Regions from separate parts of the Streptomyces sp. NPDC051664 genome, predicted to be linked through region 3. Evidence: riboswitches for the same ligand, from Rfam matches in the RefSeq annotation. Region 3 holds a riboswitch; each other region holds the start of a gene.
The links. Region 3 has a riboswitch for cyclic di-AMP ahead of ACIA8E_RS28155 (M23 family metallopeptidase). Riboswitches for the same ligand answer to the same signal wherever they lie in the genome.

Region 1 (4,660 bases), on a different contig from region 3:
TGCTCATCGCGTTCTCCGACTCCGTACAACAGCTCGCGCTCACGCTGCACTACCGGATGCGGGACGACTCCGATGTGATCGAGCGCTGGGCCACCGTCAGCCACGCCGGCCCCGACGGACCGCCGCTGGAGCTGCTGCGAGCCGACGCGGCCGCCTGGGCACTGCCCGCCCGCGACGGCTGGCGCCTCAGTCACCTGCACGGGCGGTGGGCGGCGGAGACGCAGCTCGTGCGGTCGGAGCTGACGTACGGTGAGATGGTCCTCTCCAGCAGGCGCGGTCACACCGGGCACCAGTTTCTGCCCTGGGTCGCGCTCGACGCGGACGGAGCCGCCACCGAGGAGGACGGCGAGGTGTACGGCTGCGCGCTCGCCTGGTCCGGATCGTGGCGGATCGCCGTGCAGCAGCTTCCCGACGGGCTCGTACAGATCACCGGCGGGGCCGGCTACGACGACTCGGGGCTGCTGCGGCTCGCATCGGGGGAGACGTACACCACACCGGTGTTCGCCGGACTGTGGAGCGCCGAAGGGTTCGGCGGGGCGAGCCGGGCCTGGCACGCCTGGCAGCTGGCCCACGTCGTTCCGGACGCCGAAAGCCTGCGGCCGGTGCTCTACAACTCCTGGGAGGCCACCGGCTTCGACGTCGCGGAGGACCAGCAGCGCGCCCTGGCCGTGCGCGCCGCAGCGATGGGCGTCGAACTGTTCGTGGTGGACGACGCGTGGTTCGGGCAGCGCACCAGCGACCGGGCGGGACTCGGCGACTGGACCCCGAACCCCGAGCGCTTCCCCGGCGGGCTGAAACCGCTCGCCGACGAAGTGCACGCGCTCGGCATGCAGTTCGGCATCTGGGTCGAACCGGAGATGGTGAACGCCGACAGCGACCTGTACCGCGCGCACCCTGACTGGGTGCAGCACTTTCCCGGGCGGACCTGCACGGAGTTCCGTAATCAGCTGGTGCTCAATCTGGCCCGGACCGATGTGCAGAACCATCTGTGGGAACAGCTCGACTCACTGCTCTCCAGCGCCCCGATCGACTATGTGAAATGGGACTTCAACCGCTGCTTCACCGATGCGGGCTGGCCGGGCGAGGAGTATCCGCAGAAGCTCTGGATCGAGCATGTGGATGCGCTGTACGCGCTGATCGACCGGCTGCGGGCGGCTCACCCCGGTGTCGCCTTCGAGTCCTGCTCGGGCGGCGGCGGCAGGATCGATCTGGGCATCCTCGCCCGTACCGACCAGGTGTGGACCTCCGACAACACCGACCCGCTGGACCGGCTCGCCATCCAGGAGGGCTTCGGGCAGATCCATCCGGCTCGAGTGATGGCCGCCTGGGTCACCGACAGCCCGAACGTCCAGCTCAACAGCAGGGTGAGCTCGCTGCGCTTCCGCTTCGTGAGCGCGATGGCCGGGGTGCTCGGGGTCGGCGGAGACCTTACCGAGTGGAGCGACGAAGAGCTCGCCGAGGCCCGGGGCTGGGTGGACCTGTACAAGGAGATCCGCCCGGTGGTGCAGCACGGGGCGCTGTACCGGCTGCGTGCGCCGCGCGGCGGGCTCAGCGCCGTGCAGTACACGCACGGTGACGAAACCGTGGTGCTCGTGTGGCTGGAGGCACAGAGGTACGGGGAGCTGCCGCCGGTCCTGCGGCTGCGCGGACTCGACCCCACGGCGACCTACACCTGTTTGGACACCGGGGCCGTCCACCACGGTTCCGTGCTGCTGCATCACGGCCTGCGCACCGGCCTGCGGGGGGACCTGGACGCGAAGGTGCTGAGGCTCCGCCGCGAATGATGTTCATGACATGTCCGCATTGAGGCATTTAGTAGAACATGTCCTGCTTATGCGGGAGATGAGGGGCCTCTCGTGAGCGGGATCATATCCGTGACGGTGCGTGGTGGCGCGGCGGCCGGGTAATCCGTACACCGCGCCGAAAGCCAAGATCCGTAATCCACGGAGTGTGACCGGAATTCCGCGCCGATTTCCCGGCGCGGATTCCGGCACGCAACCGATGGCTTGTTCTGCTCGTCCTCACTCGTTTACGGTCACCGTCAATCCGGACGGACCGCCTAATCCTGCCGCCGACCGGAATTCGCACCCACTCATCGTGTGGCAGGAGCGGGGGAACCAGGTAAGCCGCCGACCGGAGAAATCCGGCCGGCTCGGGGTGAAGTCGCACTTCATGCGACCGGGCATCTCCAGCCCGAACCCGACAGCTCACCTCGTAGGCGCCGGAGAGGAAATTCTTCATGCCCATATCGGGTAAGCACCGTCGTCCGAAGTCCAGCACCATCGCTCGTGGCGTTGCCGCCGCCGGCGCCGGCGGGGCCGTCATCGCCCTCCCGCTGCTCGGTGCCACCGGTGCCCACGCCGCGGAGCAGGCCGCCCCCGCCGCGCACTCTGCCGCCGCCCCGGCCGCCCCGGTCGCGAAGAAGCAGGCCGAGACCCGGACGTACTCCGTCGTCGCCGGCGACTACCTGGCGAAGATCGCCACCGACAACAAGGTCGAGGGTGGCTGGGAGAAGCTGTACCAGGACAACCGCGAGGTCATCGGCGGCAACCCGAGCCTGATCGTCCCGGGCATGAAGCTGACCCTCGGCGGCTCCGCCGCGGCCACCGGCAACACGCAGGCCGTCCCGGCTCCGTCGAAGGCTCCGGTGGCCACCAAGCCCGCGGCCGCCCCTTCGGCCGCCCCGAGCAGCAGCTCCGGCTACGTCTCCCCGGTCCCGGGCAAGCACACCACCAACTACCGCGCCTCCGGTGCCAACTGGTCCAGTGGCAGCCACACCGGCATCGACTTCCCGGTCTTCACAGGCACCAGCGTGAAGGTGATCACCTCCGGCACCGTCGTCACCGCCGGCTGGGGTGGCGCGTACGGCAACGAGGTCGTCGTCAAGCACGCCGACGGCCACTACTCGCAGTACGGCCACCTGTCCGCGCTCTCCGTCTCGGTGGGCCAGACCGTCTCCGTCGGCCAGCAGATCGGCCTCTCCGGTGCCACCGGCAACGTCACCGGCCCGCACCTCCACTTCGAGGTCCGCACCGGCCCCGCGTACGGCTCGGACATCGACCCGGTCGCCTTCCTGGCTTCACACGGAATCTCCGTCTGATCGGATCCGGTCAGGCCTGATCCGAACGGCTTGTTGATGGGGCGGTGCGCGGCGGCGCACCGCCCCTTCACTTATTCCCTCTTTACTAAAACCTGACCGGGTGGTCTATCTCACCTCCCGTCAACCCCTTATTACGGTCGCGTAGGTCACATTCGTCAGTGCAGGATGTGCCCTTGTGGCAGACGATTCGAGAAAAAATCAACGTGGCGTCAACAACCGGCATGGCGCCATCGGGTCGTACGCAGCGATTGGCGACAGCTTCACCGAGGGGGTCGGTGACCCGGGCCCGGACGGAACCTTCGTCGGCTGGGCAGACCGTTTCGCTGTACTCCTCGCGGACCAGCTCCCCGACCCCGACGCAGCGACGAACACCGATGGTTCCGCCGGTTCGGCTCACGGGAACTTCCGGTACGCCAATCTCGCCGTACGCGGACGCCTCCTCGACCAGATAGTCGAGGAACAGGTGCCGCGCGCCAAGCAGCTCGCCCCCGACCTGGTGAGCTTCTGCGCGGGCGGCAATGACATCATCCGGCCCGGCACCGACCCCGACGACGTGGCCGAACGCTTCGAGCGCGCGGTCGCCGACCTGACCCGGTCGGTCGGCACCGTCATGGTCACGACCGGCTTCGACACCCGCGGCGTGCCCGTGCTGCGCCATCTGCGCGGCAAGATCGCCACCTACACCGCCCATGTGCGGTCCATCGCCGACCGCTACGACTGCCCGGTCCTCGACCTGTGGTCGCTGCGGTCCGTGCAGGACCGGCGCGCCTGGGACGACGACCGGCTCCATCTGTCGCCCGAGGGACACACCCGGGTCGCGCTGCGCGCCGCCCAGGTCCTCGCCCTCGATGTGCCGGCCGACCCCGACCAGGAGTGGCCCCCACAGGCGCAGCGCGGCACGCTCGAGGTGCGGCGCGACGACATCCACTGGGCACGCGAATATCTGGTGCCGTGGATCGGACGGCGGCTGCGCGGCGAGTCCTCCGGTGACCACGTCGAGGCGAAGCGGCCCGACCTGCTGCCGCTGTAACCGGCGCGGTGTCCACTTCGGCCGGACGGGCCTGTTCGCCGAGGCCCGTCACCTCGGGCGGAATGACTCTGTACCTGATCATCATCTGGGTTACCTGTCCGAGCGTAGTGGCGGTCGCAGGCATGGGAAGGCACCTGGGGAGACGGGGAGAAGACGCGAGACGTCAGGGGCTGACGGAAGCGGAGCGACTGCCGGTCAGGCTGTCAGTGTCTCCTGGTCGATGCCCAGCTCGCGGGCGAGCGCCTCGTCGGTCCACGCCAGCATCGTGGCCCGGGAGAGCGGGCCGGCGTACGACGTCATCTGGACGGCCAGACCGTCCAGCAGCGCGGTCAGCCGCCAGGCCACGGACATCGGATCGTCGCAGTGGAACTCCCCCGCGGCGGCCCCTTCTTCGAGGACCTCGGCCAGTTCGGCCTTCCACTGCTGGTCGAGATCGCCGGCCACATTGCGCAGCGCCGGATCGCGCAACGAAGCCGCCCAGCCCTCGATCCACAGCCGCCACCCCTTGGCCTGCCCGGTCGGCGCGTACC
Region 2 (4,660 bases), on a different contig from region 3:
GGTGAAGAAGATGCGCGGCTATCTCGCCGAACTGATCCACCGGAAGCGGGAGAACCCCGGGGACGATCTGATCTCGGGGCTGATCCGGGCCAGCGACCACGGCGAGCACCTCACCGAGAACGAGGCCGCCGCCATGGCCTTCATCCTCCTCTTCGCCGGCTTCGAGACGACGGTCAACCTCATCGGCAACGGGGTGTACGCCCTGCTGCGCAACCCCGAGCAGCGGGAGCGGCTGCAGCGTTCGCTCGACGCGGGGGAGACGGGGCTGCTGGAGACCGGCATCGAGGAACTGCTGCGGTACGACGGCCCGGTGGAGCTGGCGACCTGGCGGTTCGCCACCGAACCGCTGGTGCTCGGCGGGCAGCGGATCGCGGCGGGCGACCCCGTACTGGTGGTGCTCGCCGCCGCGGACCGGGATCCGGAACGGTTCGCCGACCCCGACACGCTCGACCTCTCCCGGCGTGACAATCAGCACCTCGGCTACGGTCACGGCATCCACTACTGCCTGGGGGCGCCGCTCGCCCGGCTGGAGGGACAGGCCGCGCTGGCCACGCTCCTGAGGCGCCTCCCGGACCTGCGCCTTGCGGTGGAACCTACCGATTTGCGGTGGCGCGGGGGGCTCATCATGCGCGGACTGCGCACTCTTCCCGTGGAGTTCCATCCCGGACATTGCTCCGGTGAAGGTGACGCTCTGTCAACTCCGTGACTTTCACGTGATCTGTACTGCATCGACTTGTGACAAGCGTTCGACTGCCGCTACGTTCACCGTTCGACTCACCAGTCACTTGTCAGTCACACGGAAGGCAACCCCATGGGCTCCGCGAACGGCAGACACCGTCGCCCTCGTCAGGCACCCGCCATCGTCGTCGCCGCAGGCGTCACCGGCTCTGCCATCGCCATCCCGCTGCTCGGCGCGGCCGGTGCGCACGCGGCCGACGCCACGACCTGGGACCGGGTCGCCGAGTGCGAGAGCGGCGGCATGTGGAGTGCCGACCTCGGCAACGGCTTCTACGGCGGTCTCCAGTTCTCGCAGGACACCTGGAAGTCGTACGGCGGCGAGGCGTACGCCTCGCGTGCCGACCTCGCCAGCCGCTCGCAGCAGATAGCGGTCGCCGAGAAGGTCCTCGACGACCAGGGGCCACGGGCGTGGCCCAGCTGCGCGGTGATCTCCGGGCTCACGGTGGACGGGACGCTGCCGGGTGTCGACCCGGGAAGCCTGCTGTCGGCCGACCCGACGGAGAGTGCGGACCCGTCCGACGAGGCGTCGGACGAGGCGAGCGCCACGGGCGGATCGAAGTCGTCGTCCGCCAAGTCGTCGGAGAAGTCGTCCGGCGAGACGTCGGGTCGGACGTCGGGCCAGGCATCGAGCGAGCCGTCGGCCGATGTGCCGGATACGTCGGGTTCAACCGACTCGTCCCGCTCGCCCGGTTCTTCCGGCAGCGAGACGGGCGGTAAGCATCGTGGCGCGCCGGCCCCCGAGGTGAGCCAGGGCATGGGACCGGGCGGTGACCGAGACTCGGGCCGCCATGCTTCCCGCGGTAACAGCGACGGGCGCGACACGCGCGACTCGGCCGCCGACGGCACATACACCGTTCGGCCGGGCGACAACCTCTGGGCGATTGCTGATGCACAGAAGGTTCATGGCGGATGGCCGGCGCTCTACGAGGCCAACAAGAGTGCTGTCGGCGACGACCCGGATCTCATTCTTCCTGGCCAGAGCCTCGATCTCGGTGTGAAGGCGGAGTGAGACCGGTCTGATCAACGGCTTAAATCACCCCAGAAATCGGGGTAGTTCAGAGGCCTATGTCCACTTATGCGTAAGTGAGACATGGGTCTCTTTGCGTTAATCGGCGTGTCTCGTCTGCCAGGCCTGTCCGCATTGCCCCCCACCTGCGAAAACGATGAACGGCCGGACGTGGGTAGGGGATGATTGTCAGTTATGTCCGTCTTTGAATGTGGGGGTTGCGTGCGTTTACGGTCGGAACCGCTCGCACCGCGGGCCCCGTCGACCGTCACGCCGAATCCTGCCGTCGGTCGAAGGGAACAGACGCGTAAAGCGCCGTAGGCAGGAGCGGGGGACCCAGGTAAGCGCCGGGCCCGATGGTCGAAAGACCGTCAGGACCGGCTTGGGGTGAAGTCGCACGCTAGGACATGCGACCGGGCAACTCACTTGGCCCGAACCCGACAGCTCACCTCGTAGGCGTCGGTGAGGAGAAGTTGCATGCTGCTGAACAGCAAGGGCAAGCACCGTCGCCCGTCCAAGGCCGTCCGTGTGGCCACGCTCGCCGGTGTCGCCGGTGCCGCCATCGCCGTTCCCCTGATGGGTGCCACGGGCGCCTCCGCCGCCTCCGTCGCCACGTGGGACGCCGTCGCCCAGTGCGAGTCCGGTGGTAACTGGTCCATCAACACCGGCAACGGCTACTACGGCGGCCTGCAGTTCTCGCAGTCCAGCTGGGCTGCCGCCGGCGGCACGCAGTACGCCCCGCGGGCCGACCTGGCCACCAAGGCCCAGCAGATCGCCATCGCCGAGAAGCTCCTCGACATGCAGGGTCCGGGTGCCTGGGGCTGCGCCGGCGCCGGCAACCTGACCAACGACGGTGTCGACCCGGGCGTCGACACCGGCTCCGCCGCCGCGAAGCCGGCCGCACCGAAGCCGGCCGAGCACACCGAGGCCCCCACCGCCTCCCGCTCGGACCGCGGCACCGCCCCCGAGGCCGCGAAGACCGTCACCACGCCGACCGGACAGAAGGTCGCGAAGGGTGACGGCGAGTACAAGGTGAAGGCCGGTGACTCGCTCAGCAAGATCGCCGAGGCGCACAAGGTGAAGGGCGGCTGGCACCAGCTGTTCAAGCTGAACAAGAACATCGTCAAGGACGCCGACCTGATCTTCCCGGGTCAGCAGCTCCACCTGACGAAGTAGTACGAGCCTCAGCAGAAAAGCTCTCTCCTCCCTGAGCACCTCGACCCGGCGCGGATTCCCCCGTACGCGCCGGGTCGGGGTTTCTGCGCTCACCGTTCGACTGTTGTGGTTACTGATCAGTAGATTTCTGAATTTTGCCCGTCTACGGGTGCCCTTGGGTCCTTTTTCGTCCCAGGAGACGGGCGGTCGCCGAACGCAGTGGGCCAAGGCGGTTAGGCTCTTGGCGCAAGGCCAAAGCGACCCTGCACAACCAGCGTCATATCCCAGAAGGAGATGCCTCGTGCCGTCCATCGACGTCGTCGTAGCCCGGGAAATCCTCGACTCCCGCGGAAACCCCACGGTCGAGGTCGAGGTTGGCCTCGACGACGGCAGCACCGGCCGTGCTGCCGTTCCGTCCGGCGCCTCCACCGGTGCGTTCGAGGCCATTGAGCTTCGCGACGGTGACCCCAACCGTTACCACGGCAAGGGCGTCGAGAAGGCCGTCCTCGCCGTGATCGAGCAGATCGGCCCGGAGCTCGTCGGCTACGACGCGACCGAGCAGCGGCTGATCGACCAGGCGATGTTCGACCTGGACGCCACCGAGAACAAGGGCTCGCTCGGCGCCAACGCCATCCTCGGCGTCTCGCTGGCCGTCGCGCACGCCGCCTCCGAGGCCTCGGACCTGCCGCTGTTCCGCTACCTCGGTGGCCCGAACGCGCACCTGCTGCCCGTCCCGATGATGAACATCCTCAACGGTGGGTCGCACGCCGACTCCAACGTGGACATCCAGGAGTTCATGATCGCCCCGATCGGCGCGGAGTCCTTCTCCGAGGCCCTGCGCTGGGGCGCCGAGGTCTACCACACGCTGAAGAAGGTCCTGAAGACGAAGGGCCTGTCGACCGGTCTCGGCGACGAGGGCGGCTTCGCGCCGAACCTGGAGTCGAACCGCGCCGCCCTGGACCTCATCCTCGAGGCCATCAAGGAGGCCGGTTACGCCCCGGGCAAGGACATCGCGCTCGCGCTCGACGTCGCCGCCTCGGAGTTCTACAAGGACGGCAAGTACGAGTTCGAGGGCAAGTCCCGCTCGGCCGCCGAGATGACCGAGTACTACGAGGAGCTCGTCTCCGCGTACCCGCTGGTCTCCATCGAGGACCCGCTGTACGAGGACGACTGGGCCGGCTGGAACGTCATCACCCAGAAGCTCGGCGCCAAGGTGCAGATCGTCGGCGACGACCTGTTCGTCACCAACCCGGAGCGTCTGGCCCGTGGCATCGAGGAGGGCTCCGCCAACGCCCTGCTCGTCAAGGTCAACCAGATCGGTTCGCTGACCGAGACCCTGGATGCCGTCGAGCTGGCCCAGCGCAACGGCTTCAAGTGCATGATGTCCCACCGCTCCGGTGAGACCGAGGACGTCACCATCGCCGACCTCGCCGTCGCGGTGAACTGCGGTCAGATCAAGACCGGCGCCCCGGCCCGCTCGGACCGCGTCGCCAAGTACAACCAGCTGCTGCGCATCGAGGAGATCCTCGACGACGCGGCGGTGTACGCGGGCCGCTCCGCGTTCCCGCGCTTCAAGGGCTGATCGCAGGCCCGTCACGGGTCAAAGGCACCGGCCTCCGTCCGTCCCCGCACTCGGTCCCGTACCGTGTGCGGGGACGGACGTGCGTAGTGGGGAGGCGGAGACATGGCCGCGAAGGACCGGGACCGGTTCTCCACCGCGACCCGGCTGCGGCTGCTCGGAGAGCAGACCGCCGCCCGCGT
Region 3 (4,660 bases):
GGCAAAGCCTACGGCTCGGTCAGCGGTCGCGTACGGCTCAGGGCCGGGGCAGTCTGAGAGGGCCGATCGGCCTTGCGGCACGGGCTGCGGCACCGGGTCGCGGGTCGGGCGGAACATCGCGCACCACATGAGAGACTGGTCTAGACAACCATTGAGTCGTGAAGGGCAGAACCATGGCTGAGCGCCGCGTCAATGTCGGTTGGACCGAGGGCCTGCACGCCCGCCCCGCTTCCATCTTCGTCCGCGCCGCCACGGCGTCGGGCGTCCCCGTGACGGTCTCCAGGGCCGACGGCAGCCCGGTGAACGCCGCTTCCATGCTCGCGGTGCTCGGCCTCGGCGCGCAGGGCGGCGAGGAGATCGTGCTCTCGTCCGAGGCGGACGACTCCGAGGCCGCTCTCGACCGACTGGCGAGGCTGGTCGCGGAGGGGCTCGACGAGCTCCCGGAGACCGTCTGATTCCGGACTTCCCCGGCCCGTTCCGGCCGGACGTATTTCTGCGGCAGAGCCGCGGCACCTTCGACCGGGGCCGCGGCTCTTTCGTTTTCACAAGCCGTACCGATCCCCGGACCCACTGCCGAGTCGGTTTCCGAGGTTTCCGGAGTGAATTCGGGCAACCGAAACAAAGCCCCGCCGAATTACATCTCTTTGTATACGGCGCATGTGTTAATGACGGCCGCTCGCGGTGTTTACGGCATGTTGCGAAGTTCTCACCCGGCCGGACTGCGGCGCGGCGGGCTCACGGCCCGGGATGCGGTCCGCGCGCCTCAGCCGGTGCGCGGCGGTGGCGCGCTCGGCGTGCTGCGTGGCCAGCGCCCTGGCCCGTTCCGCGTCACCGCGTGCGACTGCGTCCACGATGGCCCCGTGCTCGGCCCAGGAATCGGTGGGGCGGGCCGGCTGCTCGACCGCGTACATCCAGGCGATCTTGTGCCGGAGCTGGGTGAGCAGCGCGATGAGCCCGGGGCTGCCGGAGGCCTGGGCGAGCGTCTCGTGGAACCAGCCGCCCAGCGAGCGCAGATCCTCGCCCTCACCCCGCCTGGCCCGCTCCTGACCGAGCCTGACCAGACCGCGGAGGACTTTGAGGTGTGCATCGGTGCGGCGCTGCGCGGCGCGGGCCGCACCCAGTGGCTCCAACAGCATCCGGACCTCCAGCAGGTCGGCGGCCTCCTGCTCGGTGGGCTCGGCGACACAGGCGCCGGCGTGCCGGCGGGTGACCACGAAACCCTCGGACTCCAGGGTGCGCAGCGCTTCCCGTACCGGGACACGGGACACCCCGTAACGGCGTGCGAGCAGTTCCTCGGTGAGTCTGCTGCCGCGTTCGAAGACACCGGAGACGATGTCGTCACGGATTGCCGTGCATACCGAATGCGCCGGAATGCGCATGTCCGAACCTCCGCCTTAATCCCCGCGAAACGCGGCCGATCGACGCCTGTTCTGTGACTCTATTGCAATGCGGCTGCATTTCCGACGCCGGGTCGAAATCCATGAATATCTTTTGGTCCGAGGACGGTTCGGCAAGCACCTCCGGCGGGGGCCGGTCCGGGTACGCCGAAGGCCCCGGCGGGAAGCCGGGGCCTTCGGGGTGCTGCGTCGGTCAGACGTTGACGCCGTGGGCGCGCAGGTACGCGACGGGGTCCATGTCGGAGCCGTACGACGGCGTGGTCCGGGCCTCGAAGTGGAGGTGCGGTCCGGTGGAGTTGCCGGTCGAGCCGGAGAAACCGATCCGCTGGCCCGCGCCGACGCTCTGGCCGACCGACACGCCGATCGACGAGAGGTGCCCGTACTGGGTGTACGTGCCGTCCGTCATCCGGAGCACGATGTTGTTGCCGTACGCGCCGCCCCAGCCGGCCTCGACGACCGTGCCGGCGCCGACGGCGACGACGGGGCTGCCGGAGGCGGCGTGGAAGTCGATGCCCGAGTGACGGCCGGAGGACCAGAGGGAGCCGCTGGACTTGTAGCCGGTGGTGACGTACGAACCGGCGACCGGGAGCTGGAAGGCACCGAGGCGGGTGCGCTCGGCGGAACGGGCGGCGCGCGCCTTCGCCTCGCGGACCGCCTTGGCCCGGGCTTCGGCCTTGGCCTTGGCTGCCGCCTTGGCGTTCGCTTCGGCCTTCGCCTTGGCAGCGGCCTTCGCCTTGGCGGCCGCCTTCGCCTTGGCGGCGACCTCGGCCTGGCGCTTCTGCACGTCGGCCTGGGTGGCCACCTGGTCGGCGAGGGCGCCCTCGATGGCGATGACCTGGTTCAGGCCGGTCTCGCTGACGGAGGGGGCTTCGGTGCCGGCGGCGAGCGCCGGAGAGGCCAGCCCACCGATGACGCCGGTGGTGGCCAGAGCTGCGACGCCGGCTATCTGCGCGCTCTTGCGCGTCAGACGCTTCGGGGCACGGTGCTTCCCGGTGGGGCGGGTGAACGCCATGAGGTGGCTGATCCTTTCCTTCCTTCTCGCCTACCGGGTTAGCTGACGGGTTCGGAGCAGGAAGGTCTCCTACGGATCCGCGAGCCCCACAAGAGGCGCGCAGGCATCCGATTCACCCCAGGGACTGCGTGGGTCCCCGGCTCCCCAGGCTCGCGCCTGACGGGGACTCGGCGATAGCTGTCCGGCGCCGCGGATGCGGCATACGGGTGACGGACAGCGCTGCCGACGCTAAGCGGGGGGACTTTCATTCACCAAACGGACAGGGCGTTTTGTAGCACATCCCACAGGGCACACAGGCAACTATCCGACAAATCAGACAAAAGGGAAGACCCCGGCGAGAAGCGACTCGCGGGGTCTCCCTCTGTCCCGATATGCGGTTATCTGAGACGTCAGCCGGTGACGACCGACACCTCTCCGATGCCCAGCGCCCGGACCGGCTCCTCGATCTGCGCGGCGTCGCCGACGAGGATCGTGACCAGACGGTCCACCGGGAAGGCGCTGACCACCGCCGCGGTCGCCTCGACCGTGCCGGTCTCGGCGAGGCGGGCGTACAGCTGCGCCTGGTAGTCGTCCGGGAGGTGCTGCTCGACCTGGTCGGCGAGCGTGCCCGCGACCGAGGCCGCCGTCTCGAACTTCAGCGGGGCGACACCCACGAGGTTCTGCACGGCCGTCTCGCGCTCGGCGTCGGTCAGGCCCTCGGCCGCCAGCGTCCTCAGGACCGTCCACAGGTCGCCGAGCGCCGGTCCGGTGGATTCCGTGTCCACCGAACCGCTGATGGCCAGCATCGCGGCGCCCGTCGCCCCGGAGGCGGATTCCGGCGCCGACGACCGCAGGACCTGCGCGAAGGCCCGTACGCCGTACGTGTAGCCCTTCTCCTCGCGCAGCACCCGGTCCAGCCGGGAGGTGAGCGTGCCGCCCAGGCAGTACGTGCCGAGGACCTGGGCCGGCCACACGCTGTCGTGCCGGTCGGCGCCGATGCGGCCGATCAGCAGCTGGGTCTGCACAGCTCCGGGACGGTCGACGATGACCACCCGGCCGGTGTCGTCGGCGGTGATCGGCGGGACCGGCCGGGGCTCGGCGCTGTTCCCGGACCAGTCGCCGACGGTGTCGGCGAGCAACGCCTCCAGGTCGATGCCCGTGAGGTCACCGACGACCACGGCGATCGCGGTGGAGGGCCGGACATGGGCCTCGTAGAAGCTGCGGACGGCCGCGGAGTCGATCCGCTCCACCGTCTCCTCGGTGCCCTGGCGCGGGCGCGACATCCGCGCGGTGGCCGGGAAGAGCTCCTTGGAGAGCTGCTTGGCGGCTCGGCGGGCCGGGTTGGCCTGCTCGTGCGGGATCTCGTCGAGCCGGTTGCGTACCAGCCGCTCGATCTCGCTGTCGGAGAACGCGGGTGCCCGCAGCGCCTCGGCGACCAGACCGAGCGCCTTGGCCAGCCGGGAGACCGGGACCTCGAGGGAGACCCGGACGCCGGGGTGGTCGGCGTGCGCGTCGAGGGTGGCCCCGCAGCGCTCCAGCTCGGCTGCGAACTCCTCCGCGGAGTGCTTGTCGGTGCCTTCGGACAGCGCCCGCGCCATGATCGTGGCCACGCCGTCGAGGCCCTCGGGCTCGGCGTCCAGCGGGGCGTCGAGGTAGATCTCGACCGCGACGACCTGCTGGCCGGGGCGGTGGCAGCGCAGCACCGTGAGCCCGTTGGGCAGGGCTCCGCGCTCGGGGGCGGGGAAGGCCCAGGGCCTGGCCGTGCCCGGGGTCGGCTGCGGGTGGTACTCCATCGATACTCCAGTCGCGGCAGCGTCGGTCACTTGTCCGCCCCTTCGTGCGCGTCGGTGTCGGCGGCCGCCTCGTCGGCGGCCGCCCCATCGGTGGACTCGGCCGGCTCGACCGGCTCGTAGACGAGCACCGCCCGGTTGTCGGGGTGAAGCTGGGCCCTGGCGGCCGCCTGGACCTCTTCCGCGGTGACGTCGAGCACCCGCTGGACGGCGGTCAGGGCGAGCTGCGGGTCACCGAACAGCACGGCGAACCGGCACAGTTCGTCGGCGCGGCCCGCGACCGTACCGAGCCTGTCCAGCCACTCGCGCTCCAACTGGGCCTGGGCGCGCTCCATTTCCTCGGGTGTCGGACCCTCGGCCGCGAACCGGGCCAGCTCCTCGTCGACCGCGGTCTCGATCTGCGCCACCTCGACCCCGCCGGACGTCTTCACGTCCAGCCAGCCGAGCGAGGGCGCACCGGCGAGCCGCAGCAGCCCGAATCC
Region 4 (4,660 bases), on a different contig from region 3:
AGCACGGTGCCCGCGTCGTAGTCGGTGTCCGGGGCCACCGTCAGTGGAGAGATCTGCGACGAGTAGTAGGCGGACTCGTCGTCGGCCGCCCAGGACGCGCCCAGCCGGTTGCTGTCGAACCGGGTGTCGTCAGCGACCAGTCGGCCGGTGATCCGGCGGATCCCGGATGCGGCGACCGTGGCGGCCAGCCGGTCGTAGTCCTCGGCCAGCATCGTGGGGTCGCCGGTGCCGCGAAGATACAGGTCGCCCCGGACCACGGACCCGTGGCGGGAGCCGTCCGCGAGTACATCGGTGCTGAACCGGTAGTCGGGGCCGAGCAGCGCCATGGCCGCGGTCGACGTCAGAAGCTTGGTACTGGATGCGGGCACCAGGCGGCCGTCGCCGTTGCGTTGATAGAGCGTCTGCCCGGTTTCGGCGTCCCTGACGACGACTCCGGCCTGGGCGCCGTTCAGCCGTGTGTCGCTGAGAATCTGGTCAAGGGTCTGCGACAGGCCGGGCGCCGGGGCGTCGGCCCCGGCCGGGGCTCCTGAGGTGGCGGTGAGTGCCAGGCTCGCGGCGACGGCCCAGAGCAACGCCCGATGGCGGAATCTTCGGTGAATCGTTGGCATGCGCATGGAAAGAGATGATCAGGCATCCGGATCCTAGGCGGAAGGCCTACGTCGTTCGGATCCGGGGGCAACCGGGTCGGGGTGCAAAGGGGAGGCAGCTGGACCGGAGCCCTACTCCTGTCCGCAACCGGTACAGCTGCCCGTTCATGCAGTGAACAGGGTGGATCTGGAGGGAATCTGATGAGGATTCAGGGGGCATTGACTGATTCGACCGTCCCGGAATGCACCCTGCCCCCGCTCCGTCGCAACGTACCTGATGCGCGACGGAATTTATGCCGGGCCGAATCGATTACGAGGGCCGCGCAATGTGGGAACACAGCAGGCGTCAAGGGGTAGCGAGCTCATTCCGACTTACGGGGCGTGATTCAACACGGCGTCTCCTGTGATGAATCGATCGAGTTGGACAGGATTATGGGTGGAAGGAGTCGAGTGGTGGAATGTGCGTCTCTCGACTCCGTGGCACTTCCCCTTCTTCCAGCGATCTCTGTATCAACGCAGGGCGGCAAGTGGGGGGTTACCGTATTGCTTCCGGGGCGGGCGTGCGCACACCGCTGGTTTCGACGCGCAGGATCAGGATGGTTCGCATGAGCAGCCGAGGCGTCGACTGTCATCAAGAGCTGTCCCGCAACGCCGAGCAGAGGTCTCGCTGCATTGCTGCGGCCTGCCGTGTGACCGATTCCTGATTCCTCCGCGAAGCGGACGGGCCCAAGGGGTACTCGTCCGAAGAGGATGAAGAGAGGGATCTTGCGAAGCTCGCCCGCTTTGTTGAGAAGCTGAAGAAGATCGATTCAGCAGCCTTCGAAGGCTACGTCGGGTTCATCCGGCCGGAGCCCCTCGACATCCCTTAGCGATGGCGATCACGATGCGCCTCGTCCGGACGCCCGGTATGCAGCAAGCCGGTGGGCCGGGCGATGCTTCGCGGCGAGAGCGACACGGAGATCAGCCCCCGGCCCTCCATCGCCGGCACGCCGCTTGCGCTTCCGGACGGCCCCGGTGGGCGGGCAGGGCGTTTGCGCACCGTGACGGCCATGCCGAAGGCGTGCGGCACCTCCTGCGCCCATCGGGACCGTCGTTCGTGTGAGCCTGCGCGACCTGGCCGGAGTGCGGCCGCCTGTGCGCCGCAGCCGGTGGAGATGCGTGACGCGCTGTCGCCTCCCGCGGGGGGACGTCCGCCCCGACGAGGCGAAGGCATCGCTCGGCCGCCCGCCAATGTCTCGAATGTCCCAATTTTGGCAATAGAGATAAATTGCTCTCTTTGCTGGCGAATGCATGACTCGCACAGGCCGAGGTCCTGCCTGTCGGGCAAATCGCCCTTTTCGGACTAAGTGGCGAGAGTCACTTTCCGGGACCGCGGACGCGACGGCGTACCGCTCGGTTCCCTTCTGCGCGAAGGAATTTGGCTTCGCGGGCGGGCATGGATTGCCGATAATTCCCCGACTCGATCTTGTAAATGAATTGTGATCGAAAAGTGGGGGCTTGTTCAGGTCGGAGTTTCTCGCTTACGGTCACCGTCAATCCGGATGGAACGCCGAATCCTGCCGCCGTCCGGGAATCCGACCACTCACGTACGGCAGGAGCGGGGGACCCAGGTAAGCAGCCGATCCGGTATCCGGAACGGCTAGGGGTGAAGCCGTATTCCCATACGGCCAGGCAACTCCAGCCTGAACCCGACAGCTCACCTCGTAGGCGCCGGAGAGGAACGCATCATGCCCGCAACGGGTAACCACCGTCGTCGTAAGTCCGGTTCGCTGACTCGCGGCTTCATCGCCGTGGGCGCGGGCGGAGCCGCTCTCGCACTTCCTGTGATCGGTGCGACCGCTGCCTCGGCAGCGCCGGCGCAGTCCGTCGCCACCGTCGCAAAGACTGTGGCGCCTGCTGCGGCCCCTGCCAAGGGAATTTCCGCCGCGAAGGCTACGCCCTCCGTCTATTCCGTGATAGCCGGTGACACCCTTTACAAGATCGCCACTGGGCATTCCGTGACTGGCGGCTGGCAGCAGCTGTACCAGGACAATCGCGAGGTCATCGGAGCCAACCCCGCTCTGATCAGCCCGGGCATGAAGCTGACCCTCGGTGCCAAGGCCGAGACCGCGGCTGTCGAGTCCAAGCCGGCCGCGAGCAGTGCCACTCCCGCCGCCGTGAAGCCCGCGACGTACACGAACGACCTCGACGGCTGGATCAAGGAGTCGCTGGCCGTCATGGCGCAGCACGGCATCCCCGGCAGCTACGACGGCATCCACCGCAACATCATGCGCGAGTCCTCGGGCAATCCCAAGGCCATCAACAACTGGGACTCGAACGCCGCCAAGGGCACGCCGTCCAAGGGGCTCCTGCAGGTCATCGACCCCACGTTCAAGGCCTACCACGTGCCCGGCACGTCGATGGACCCCTACGACCCGGTCGCCAACATCACGGCCGCGTGCAACTATGCCGCCGCCAAGTACGGTTCGATCGACAACGTGTTCGGGGCGTACTGACGCCCGGTTGCGTTGATGCCGGTTCAGGAGTGACGGGTGGCGAGGTCCGAGGGGGCCTCGCCACCCGTTCCTGTCTCTGCCCGATGGATGCACACGCGACCGCCGCGATCAGCGGCGCGCGGGCGACCATCAGAAGTCGATCCGCATGACGGCCCGCCTGAGTGTGGGCCTGCTCACCTCGACGAACCCTGCGTCGGCGAAAACGTCACGGCTGCCGACGTGGAGTTCGCCCCAGGTGATTTCCACCCCTGGCCGCGTGATCATCGGGTAGCCCTCGATCGCGCGGGCCCCGCGGTCGCGCGCGAAGCCGATCGTGGCGCGCGCGAGTGCGTACGTGATGCCGCGCAGACGGAAGCCCTTGCGGGTGACGAAACAGGTCACGGCCCAGACGCTGTCGTCGGTCCTGTCCTCCTGCCGTCCGGTCCAGGGGACGCGGGCGCGGAGCAGGCGGGGGTAGGACGTCCGGGGCTCGATCGCGCACCATCCGACCGGCTCGTCGTCCAGATAGGCGACGAGACCGCTTGTCGAAGGAGCACCGGCATTTCCGCAACCGGTCTGCTCACGCAGGCGCTCGGCACGTTCGGCCAGGGGGACCGAACCCCACTGGGAGCCCCTGATCTTGAAGCGCTGGCACTGGCACATGGACGGATAGTCCGTGGTGCCGAAGATCGTCTGCAGGTCGTCCCACGATGCTTCGTCGGCGGGGACGATAGCGAGCTGGTCATCCGAGATCGGCTGGGCCATGCCTGACATCATCACCACCCCGCCGCTACCGGAACCGGCCTGTCCGAGAGTGTCGGTTTCATCGTGGCGGGTCCTCTCCGACGAGCCCGTCGATGGATTCGCGGATGAGGTCGGCGTGTCCGACATGGCGTGCGTACTCCTCGATGAGGTCGATCAGCAGACGCCGGAGACTGGGTGACTGCCCGCGGGAGTTGGTGAACGCCGCGAGGTGTCCGACGCCATGCTCGGCCAGCGCCTGCCGGACGTTGGCGCGGGAGCGGACCGCAGTGTCCTGCCAGAGCGCCATGAGCTGCTCGGGGGTGTCCCCGGCGGCCGAGGACCACTCCCAGTCGGGATCGGCGTCCCAGTCCACCGTGTCCCACGGGGGAGCCGGCTCCCGCCCGAGCAGCTTCTGGGACAAGACGTCGTCCTCCACGAGGGCCAGGTGCTTGAGCAGCCCGCCCAGGCTGATCTTCGAGGCGGCGGCCGTCGTCCGCAGACCGGCCGCGTCCAGGCCCGCGCACTTCCACGCCAGCGTCCTGCGCTGGCGTTCCAGGGAACCCACCAGGGTGTCGATCTCGTTGCCCGCGACCGGTGGTTCCTCGAGCAACGGCTCGTTGTTCTCGCTCATGGTGGGCAGGCTACGGTCCATTCCGGTCGATCTGCTTCCGGAATATGGGGAGTTGTTGTCGGAGCGCGAGGAGTCCCGATCGAATCCGTCCGAGCACCTCACGGGGCTACTGCATCGGCCGCGGATTCCAGCTTCCTCGCCTGATGTTCGCGACCCGTCATCGGACCCTGCTGCATGAGTCGGTGCTCGGTGCTCGGCTGCGGTCGAGCGGCACCGAGCCGGGA

Region 1: another riboswitch for cyclic di-AMP. It lies ahead of ACIA8E_RS33010 (M23 family metallopeptidase); the one in region 3 lies ahead of ACIA8E_RS28155 (M23 family metallopeptidase).
Region 2: another riboswitch for cyclic di-AMP. It lies ahead of ACIA8E_RS19560 (transglycosylase family protein); the one in region 3 lies ahead of ACIA8E_RS28155 (M23 family metallopeptidase).
Region 4: another riboswitch for cyclic di-AMP. It lies ahead of ACIA8E_RS25170 (transglycosylase SLT domain-containing protein); the one in region 3 lies ahead of ACIA8E_RS28155 (M23 family metallopeptidase).

What each region holds. Positions count from the first base shown of each region.
Region 1 covers NZ_JBITCU010000028.1:5,700-10,359, forward strand. The annotation lists gene ACIA8E_RS33005 (alpha-galactosidase) at 1-1,784, shown strand, start outside; cyclic di-AMP (ydaO/yuaA leader) riboswitch at 2,076-2,236, shown strand; gene ACIA8E_RS33010 (M23 family metallopeptidase) at 2,240-3,100, shown strand; gene ACIA8E_RS33015 (SGNH/GDSL hydrolase family protein) at 3,276-4,130, shown strand; gene ACIA8E_RS33020 (TetR/AcrR family transcriptional regulator) at 4,326-4,660, opposite strand, start outside.
Region 2 covers NZ_JBITCU010000009.1:249,919-254,578, forward strand. The annotation lists gene ACIA8E_RS19550 (cytochrome P450) at 1-706, shown strand, start outside; gene ACIA8E_RS19555 (transglycosylase family protein) at 812-1,747, shown strand; cyclic di-AMP (ydaO/yuaA leader) riboswitch at 2,048-2,218, shown strand; gene ACIA8E_RS19560 (transglycosylase family protein) at 2,222-2,920, shown strand; gene eno (phosphopyruvate hydratase) at 3,201-4,481, shown strand; gene ACIA8E_RS19570 (septum formation initiator family protein) at 4,584-4,660, shown strand, end outside.
Region 3 covers NZ_JBITCU010000018.1:114,975-119,634, reverse strand. The annotation lists gene ACIA8E_RS28165 (HPr family phosphocarrier protein) at 174-455, shown strand; gene ACIA8E_RS28160 (GntR family transcriptional regulator) at 663-1,379, opposite strand; gene ACIA8E_RS28155 (M23 family metallopeptidase) at 1,591-2,409, opposite strand; cyclic di-AMP (ydaO/yuaA leader) riboswitch at 2,422-2,592, opposite strand; gene ACIA8E_RS28150 (M16 family metallopeptidase) at 2,799-4,181, opposite strand; gene ACIA8E_RS28145 (M16 family metallopeptidase) at 4,208-4,660, opposite strand, start outside.
Region 4 covers NZ_JBITCU010000014.1:102,809-107,468, reverse strand. The annotation lists gene dacB (D-alanyl-D-alanine carboxypeptidase/D-alanyl-D-alanine-endopeptidase) at 1-614, opposite strand, end outside; cyclic di-AMP (ydaO/yuaA leader) riboswitch at 2,125-2,310, shown strand; gene ACIA8E_RS25170 (transglycosylase SLT domain-containing protein) at 2,315-3,082, shown strand; gene ACIA8E_RS25165 (GNAT family N-acetyltransferase) at 3,212-3,826, opposite strand; gene ACIA8E_RS25160 (DinB family protein) at 3,885-4,436, opposite strand.